Regions from separate parts of the Aliihoeflea sp. PC F10.4 genome, predicted to be linked through region 2. Evidence: predicted binding sites of a transcription regulator. Region 2 holds the regulator's gene; the other holds the start of a gene.
What was found. The regulator PhoB, encoded in region 2, activates phosphate uptake and scavenging genes when phosphate is short. The targets are predictions, from matches to a motif close to TGTCATNNANCTGTCAT.

Region 1 (4,212 bases), 1.9 Mb from region 2:
CCGCGTGCTCGACGATCCGCAAGCGCCCTACACGCAGCTTCTCGTCTCCTCGATCCTTCAGGTGTGATTATGGATTCTCGCCCCAAAAACCGTTCGGAAAGGATGCCGTGATGCCTACCCCGCTCGTCGTTTCCGAAGTCGCCAAGACCTTCACCATGCATATGCGCGGCGGCCTGCGCCTGCCGGTCGTGGAGGATGTATCCTTTTCGCTGAAAGCTGGCGAATGCGCCATTCTCGGCGGCCCCTCGGGCGCAGGCAAAAGCTCGATCCTCAAGATGGTCTACGGCAATTACGCCGTCGATACCGGACAGATCATCGTCAAGCATCGCGACACTCTGATCGATATAGCCAAGGCCGATCCGCGAACAGTGCTGGGTGTCCGCCGCGAGACGATCGGCTATGTCAGCCAGTTTCTGCGCGTCGTCCCGCGCATCGGCGCGCTCGACATCGTCGCCGAACCGCTGATCGAGCGGGGAACGCCCGCTGAAACCGCGCGCGAGCGCGCAAGCACGCTTCTTGCCCGGCTCAACCTACCCGAACGGTTGTGGCATCTGCCGCCCGCGACCTTCTCCGGCGGCGAGCAGCAGCGCGTCAACATCGCGCGCGGCTTCATAACCGACCATGCGATCCTGCTCCTCGACGAGCCGACCGCCTCGCTCGACGCCGCCAACCGGCAGGTCGTCATCGAGATGATTGCCGAAAAGAAGGCCGGCGGTGTCGCCCTGCTCGGCATCTTCCATGATGCCGATGTACGTGAGACGGTCGCCGACCGCGTCATCGACGTCTCCGCCTTCGCACCGGCGAGGGCCGCATGACCGCAAAACTCTCCGAACAGCCCGCCATCCATGAAACCGCCAATGTTCGCAACTCGACGCTCGGCCGTTACACGGAGGTTGCCGAGCGCACGCGGATTTCCGAATCCACGCTCGGCGACTATTCCTACATTATGGAGGACGGCAGCGTCTGGTGCGCGGAAATCGGCAAGTTCTCCAACATCGCCGCCGCCTGCCGTATCAACGCGACGAACCATCCCATCGAACGCGCCACGCTGCATCATTTCACCTACCGCTCTGCGAGTTACTGGGACGGCGCCGAAGACGACGCGGCTTTCTTCGAGTGGCGGCGTGAGCACAAGATCACTATCGGCCACGACACATGGCTTGGCCATGGCGCGACCATCCTGCCGGGCGTGAAGATCGGCGACGGCGCTGTGATCGGCTCCGGCGCGGTCGTCACCAAGGATGTCGCGCCCTACCTCATCGTCGCGGGCGTGCCGGCGAAGCCGATCCGCGAGCGTTTTCCTGCGCCCGTCGCCAATCGTCTTCAGGCGCTTTCCTGGTGGGACTGGGATCACGCACGGCTTCGCCTGGCGCTCGACGATTTCCGCAAGCTTTCCGTCGAGGCTTTTCTGGAGAAATACGAGACGATCTGACGACTGGACAGGCACTTGCCCGCGCCTTGAGCACACAAGACTTCTGCGCCTGTGATTTGTCATGAAACCGTCAGGAAACAGTAATCGCGCTGTCGCAAGCGCGCCCTAAAGCTCCCCGCGTCAGACCGGCCAAAAGGTATCGGTCGCAGAATTCCAGACGCAACGAAAGCTTGGGAGCTTCGCAATGTTCGCGCATCTCATCCGTACCACCTGTGCCGCGGCGATCGCCGCTTCCGCCCTCGTCGCCCCTGCCGCAGCGCAGGACGACTGGAAGTCCGAAATGCCGGCCTTCCGCGTCGGCCTTCTGGGCGGCGAAAACGAAGCAGACCGCCTGCGCAAGAACGACTGCATGGTCCAGCAGCTCGGCGAAGCGCTCGGCGTGCCGGTCGAACTCTACCCGGCTTCCGACTATGCCGGCGTCATGCAGGGCCTCGTTTCGGGCCAGCTCGACGCCGCCCAGCTCGGCGCTTCGGGCTATGCCGGCATCTATCTTCAGGACGCCGAAGCGGTCGAGCCGGTCTTCGTCGCACTCGAGAACGACGGTTCGGACGGCTACTACGCCATGATGTATACGAAGTCCGACTCGGGCATCGAAGATCTGGAAGGCATGCAGGGCCACTCGCTCGCCTTCGCCGACCCGAACTCGACCTCGGGCTACCTCGTGCCGAAGGCCGAGCTTGAAGCTGCCGAAATCAACATCGACGAGTATTTCTCGAACACCGGCTTCGGCGGCGGTCACGAACAGGCTGTCGTCGCCGTTCTGAACGGCCAGTACGATGCGGGCGTCACCTGGACGTCGGGCGTCGGTGAGGAATCGCAGGGTTATTCGCGCGGCGCTCTGCGCTCGATGGTCGACAAGGACCTGCTCGACATGGCCGATCTTCGCATCATCTGGCAGTCGAACCTGATCCCGAACGGCCCGTGGGTAAACCGCAAGTCGATGCCGCAAGAAGCCAAGCAGATCGTCAATGACTGGCTCGCGAACCTGAACGAGACCGACTACCAGTGCTATGTCGACGTCTCCAATGGCGAAGGTCAGGGCTTCAAGGCCGTCGACCATTCGTTCTTCGAGAACGTCGTCGCCATGCGTCAGCGCGAACTCGAAGGTTCCCGCTAAGCATTCAGCCGAAACAGGCCCGCATCGACCGATGCGGGCCTGTTTCGCATTTCACACCGCCCAGACGCACACGACGAGGAGATCATCATGCTGAAGATCGACGGCCTCACCAAAGCCTTCAAGGACCGCAAGGCGGTCGACGACATCTCGCTTGAGATCCCCGACGGGCAGATCGTCGGCATCATCGGCCGTTCCGGCGCTGGCAAATCCACGCTGCTGCGCATGATCAACCGCCTCGCCGAGCCGAGCGAAGGGCACATCCTCTTCAAGAACCGCGACATCACGAAGCTCAAGGGCCGCGAGCTTCACGAGTGGCGCGCGACCTGCGCGATGGTGTTCCAGCAGTTCAATCTCGTCGGTCGTCTCGACGTGATCACCAACGTTCTGACCGGCCGTCTTTACCATCACGGCCTCGTCGCCAGCCTCCTCCAGCATTTCACTGCCGCCGAGCGTGCCTTCGCGATCAAGGCCCTCGATCGTCTCGGCATGGCGCACACCGCGCTTCAGCAGGCCGACACGCTTTCGGGTGGTCAGATGCAGCGCGTTGCCATCGCCCGCGCGCTCGTGCAGGAGCCGAAAATCCTGCTCGCCGACGAGCCGATCGCCTCGCTCGACCCGCTCAACGCCAAGATCGTGATGGACGCGCTGCGTACCATCAACCGCGAGGACGGCATCACCGTCATCTGTAACCTTCACACGCTCGATACCGCACGCACCTATTGCGACCGGATCATCGGTCTTGCCGAAGGAAAGGTCGTCTTCGACGGTGAACCGGCGCAACTTACGATGCGCATGGCGCGCGAAATCTACGGTGCCGAAGCCGAGGAAGCCTTCCATGAAGGGATGACCTCGACGTCGCTTGGAGGCGCTCCGGTGCAGCCCGAGCTTTCCGCTGCCGAAATCGCCAAGGCGCAGATCGCCAAGGCCGAAGCGCTCGTAGGCTGATCCATGGCAAATCTCGACCTGCCCTATCGCCGCGACGGCGAGGACGCCGTTTCCGCGTTTGAACGCCACCGCGCCGATTTGAAGCGCCAGCGCATGGCGATGAACCTGCTTTTCATCGCCTGCTTCATCGCCGTTCTTGCGGCATCGGTCTATGTCGCCCGGTTCTACCCGGACCGGCTGGCTTCCGGCCTGCCACGCATCTTCGACTATTTCGGCACGATCATGCCGAACCTCGAATTCGACAAACTGCTCTTGCCGCGCGGCGAAAACGGACGCGCTGTGCAAGGATCCATCGTCTACTGGTATTCCGATTTCTGGGTCTATCTGCGCCTGATCGTCGAGACGATTTTCATGGCGTTGACGGCGACGATCCTCGGTGCGGCTGCCGCCTTTGCGCTTTCCTTTCCCGCCGCGCGCAACCTTGCACCGACCCGCGCGATCTTCTGGGTCTCGCGCCGCTTCCTCGAAGTGTGTCGCGGCGTTCCGGAAATTCTCATCGCGCTCATCCTCGTCTTCGCGGTCGGCATCGGCCCGCTGGCCGGCGTGCTCGCCATCGCCATCCATACGGCCGGCGCGCTTGGCAAGCTGTTCTCCGAGGTCAACGAGAACGCGTCCATGCGTCCGGTCGAGGGCGTGCGGGGCGTCGGCGGCAACTGGTTCGAGGAAATGCGCTACGGCGTGATGCCTCAGGTCCTGCCGAATTTCGCCTCATACACGC
Region 2 (4,212 bases):
TCCTTGAGAACCTCCATCTGCCCTTCGAAGAGGAAGTCCGCGTTCGGATCGGCGGACGAGCCCTTGATGAAAACGTAATTGCCTTCGGGCTGCACGTCGAATACGGCCTGCGCCTGCATGCGGCCGACTTCCTTATTGTCGAAGGTCAGGTAAAAGGCGTCCGGATTTTCGATCAGGCGGTCGTAGCCGACGACCGGAATGCCTTCGTCCACTGCGTTCTGAACGGCAGGCCCGATGGCGGAGGAATCCTGCGCAAGAATGATGAGCGCGTTCGCACCCTGGCTGATGAGCGACTCGACATCGGTGAGTTGCTTGGCGGCCGAGGATTGGGCATCGGCCGATATATATCGATTGCCGGCGGCTTCGATGGCTTCTCTCATCGCCGCTTCGTCTGTCTTCCAGCGCTCTTCCTGAAAGTTCGACCAGGAAACGCCGATGACAAGTCCTTCGGCTTTCGCTGCGGTTGCAAGCGTCATGGAAAGCGCGACACCCGCCAGAAGGGCGGTTGTGAAAGTCTTCATGATGTTCCTCCCTGCGCCGTGAACGGCGCCTCCTCAGTTGGGGAGGCTCTTTTTTTCGAGCCTCGAAAAAAAGAATGACTCACCATTTCCGACGTGTCAATATCCTTTGAAAGGTGCATCAAGACGCCTTCAGGAGGAATCGTTTCGATGACAATGGGCGTACGCCACGACGATCTGCGCAAGCGCAACCGCGCCCTTGTGATTGCAGCCGTTCGCCGGGACGGACAGCCTTCCCGCACCGAACTTGCGACCCGCACCGGGCTCAGCCATTCGACGATTTCCGCCATCGCCTCCGACCTGATCGCCGAAGGCGTTCTGCGGCAGGCAAAGGGCTCGGGCGGGGAACTGGTTCGGCGCGGGCGTCCGCAGGTCTCGCTGGAACTGGAACCTCGCGCGGGAACGGTGCTCGCGGTCGTTCTGCTTCTCAACACGCTTTCGGCGAGCGTGATCGACTATGCGGGCCGCACCGTGTGCGAGCGACATGAACGCCTGTCGACGCTGACGGCGTCCCGCGAGGAATTGATCGAGGCCGTATCCACGATCATCAAGGGCGTGCTTGGCGACGCCGCGCGCGATCCATCGGAAATCATGCGCATGACGATGGCCATTCAGGGCATCATCGATTCGGGCGGGCGGACGCTCTTGTGGACACCGATTACGCCGCATAGCGGCATCGCCTTCGCCGATTTCATCGAAACCAGGTTCGGCTTCCCCGTCACCGTGCAGAACGACTGCAACATGATCGCGCTTGCGCTGCGGGCCCGCGAGCCGGAACGGTATCGGGACAATTTCGTGACGATCCTCCTGTCGAACGGCATCGGCATGGGTCTTGTTCTGCGCGGCGAGCTTTTCACCGGCGCCTATTCGTCGGGCGGGGAATTCGGCCACATGGTCTACAAGCCGCACGGGGCCTTGTGCAGATGCGGCCGCCATGGCTGCGTCGAGGCTTATGCGGGAAACTATGCGATCCTTCGCGCATCGAAAGGCCAGGAGGACGAGTGCGAACCCGATGCGGATGTCGATCGCGAGACCATGTTGCAGCTTGCAGGCGAGGCACGGCAAAAAGACGGCCCGGCGCGCGAGGCCTTCATGCGGGCGGGCGAAGCGCTGGGATATGGGCTTGGGTCTCTCTTCGCGCTGATCGACCCTGCTCCCGTTGCGGTCGTGGGGCCGGGAACGCACGCTTTCGACATCATGGAACCGGCGATCCGCGAGGCGATCGCACAGACTGCTGGCGGCCAGCACGACGCGGTGATCTCGTTCGATCTGGAAGCCGACGAAATGCCGCTGATACGGGAGGGTTGCGCACGCAAGGCGCTTGAGGCCGTAGACAACGAGCTGTTCGCGCCGGGCTACGTCAACGCCATGCAGGAAACGGCAGGGTAGAGCAGCTTCCGGCCTGAAACAGGTCAGCTTTCGTTGATCGAATAGCCTGCGCCGCGGATCGTGCGGATCACGTCCGGCGCTCCGTTCGGATTGATCGCCTTGCGCAGGCGGCCGACATGAACGTCGACCGTTCGCTCGTCGATATAGTTCGTCTCACCCCAGACACTGTCGAGCAGATGCCCGCGCGAGAATACGCGGCCGGGATGCTGCATCAGGAATTCGAGCAGCCGGAATTCGGTCGGCCCCAGATGAACTTCATGCGGGCCGCGATAGGTGCGATGCGCTTCGCGGTCGAGCACGATGTCGCCGACCTTGAGCACACTTGAAAGCACTTCCGGCTTTGCCCGGCGCAAAAGCGCGCGCACGCGGGCGACGAATTCGGGCGTCGAGAACGGCTTGACCAGATAGTCGTCCGCGCCGGTCGAAAGCCCTCTCACCCGGTCGCTCTCTTCGCCGCGCGCCGTCAGCATGATGATCGGCAAGCGCTCCGTCTCGGGTCGCATCCGCAGCCGGCGGCAAAGTTCGATGCCGGAAACCGCCGGCACCATCCAGTCGAGAACGAGAAGATCGGGCACCGTTTCCTGAAGCCGGATTTCGGCGTCGTCCCCGCGCATGATCGTCTCGACCTGATAACCTTCGGCTTCGAGATTATAGCGGATAAGAACGCCCAGCGCCTCCTCGTCCTCCACCACCATGATCTTCGGTGCCATCATCGCGGATCACCCGAGATCGATGTCTCGTCGAGCTTGGGGCGATGGACCGGCAATTGCTTGCCGACCATCATGTAATAGGCGTTTTCGGCGATATTCGTCGCGTGGTCGCCGATGCGCTCCAGATTCTTGGCGCAGAACAGAAGATGCGTGCAGGGCGTGATGTTGCGCGGGTCTTCCATCATGTAGGTCAGAAGTTCGCGAAAGACGGCCGTGTAATGAACGTCGATATGCTCGTCGTCCGCCCGCAGATCGACAAGCACGTCGGCGTTGCGCCCGACATAGTTTTCAATGACGCCAGCCAGTTGCGCGCGCACCAGCCCGGCCATCGTATCGATGGAATGGGACAACTTGCGCTGCATGACGCCCGAACCGACCGCGTTGACGCGCTTTGCGATGTTCTTCGCAAGATCGCCGATACGCTCGAGATCGCTCGCCATGCGGATAGCGGCGACCACAGCACGCAGATCCTGCGCCATCGGCTGACGCTTGGCGATCAGCGTGATGGCCCGTTCGTCGATCTGGCGCTGTCGGTCGTCCATCGACATATCGTCGGATATGACGCGCTGGGCGAGCGCGACATCGTTGTCGAGCAGCGATTTCGTCGCCGCAGACACCATGCTTTGCGCCAGATCGCCCATTTCGCGGATCAGCCGGTCGATCTCGCCGAGTTCCTCGTCGAAGGAGGCTACGATATGTCCACCCATGGTCCTGCCCTCTCCCCGTCCGGTCAGCCGAAGCGGCCGGTGACGTAGTCCTGCGTGCGCTTGTCGTTCGGCGCGGTGAAGATCGCTTCCGTCGGCCCTTCCTCGACGAGCAGGCCCAGATGGAAGAACGCCGTGCGCTGCGACACGCGAGCCGCCTGCTGCATCGAGTGCGTCACGATCGCGATCGTGTAATTGGCGCGCAACTCGTCGATCAGTTCCTCGATCTTGGCGGTCGCGATCGGATCGAGCGCGGAGCACGGCTCGTCCATCAGGATCACTTCCGGCGAGACCGCGATGGCGCGCGCGATGCACAGGCGCTGCTGCTGGCCGCCCGAAAGTCCCGTGCCCGGCTCGTGCAGACGGTCCTTCACCTCCTCGAAGAGGCTCGCCTTCTTCAGGCTGGTGACGACGATTTCTTCCAGTTCGCTTTTGTTGGAAGCAAGGCCGTGGATTTTTGGACCGTACGCGACATTCTCGAAGATCGACTTCGGGAACGGGTTCGGTTTCTGGAACACCATGCCGACGCGGGCGCGCAGTTCCACCACGTCGATCTTCGGATCGTAGACGTCCTGCCCGTCGAGCTTGATGTCGCCTTCGACGCGACAACCCTCGATCGTGTCGTTCATGCGGTTGAGGCAGCGAAGGAAGGTCGACTTGCCGCAACCCGAAGGACCGATGAACGCGATGACGGAGCGGTCGGGCACGTTGACTGAGACGTCGAACAGCGCCTGCTTCTGTCCGTAGAAGACATTGACGTTCTGCGCCGTCACGCGCGCTTTTGCAGCTTTCTGGTTCCTGGAAGCGTTGGCGGCGTCGACGATGGCACCGGAAGACATGTTCATGTCGGTGTTCTCCGATTTGGCGATGTTGGTCATTTGCGGCGCTCCA

Region 1: the regulator PhoB is predicted to act here: its motif matches at 1,490-1,506, upstream of phnD (phosphonate ABC transporter substrate-binding protein).

The regions. Positions count from the first base shown of each region.
Region 1 is NZ_JBTSWH010000001.1:2,377,788-2,381,999, forward strand. Features, by position in the region: gene phnK (phosphonate C-P lyase system protein PhnK) at 1-67, shown strand, start outside; gene phnL (phosphonate C-P lyase system protein PhnL) at 111-815, shown strand; gene ACX82Z_RS12125 (DapH/DapD/GlmU-related protein) at 812-1,432, shown strand; gene phnD (phosphonate ABC transporter substrate-binding protein) at 1,617-2,549, shown strand; gene phnC (phosphonate ABC transporter ATP-binding protein) at 2,637-3,494, shown strand; gene phnE (phosphonate ABC transporter, permease protein PhnE) at 3,498-4,212, shown strand, end outside.
Region 2 is NZ_JBTSWH010000001.1:4,285,475-4,289,686, reverse strand. Features, by position in the region: gene xylF (D-xylose ABC transporter substrate-binding protein) at 1-521, opposite strand, end outside; gene ACX82Z_RS21540 (ROK family transcriptional regulator) at 669-1,907, shown strand; gene phoB (phosphate regulon transcriptional regulator PhoB) at 1,931-2,617, opposite strand; gene phoU (phosphate signaling complex protein PhoU) at 2,617-3,324, opposite strand; gene pstB (phosphate ABC transporter ATP-binding protein PstB) at 3,348-4,160, opposite strand; gene pstA (phosphate ABC transporter permease PstA) at 4,196-4,212, opposite strand, start outside.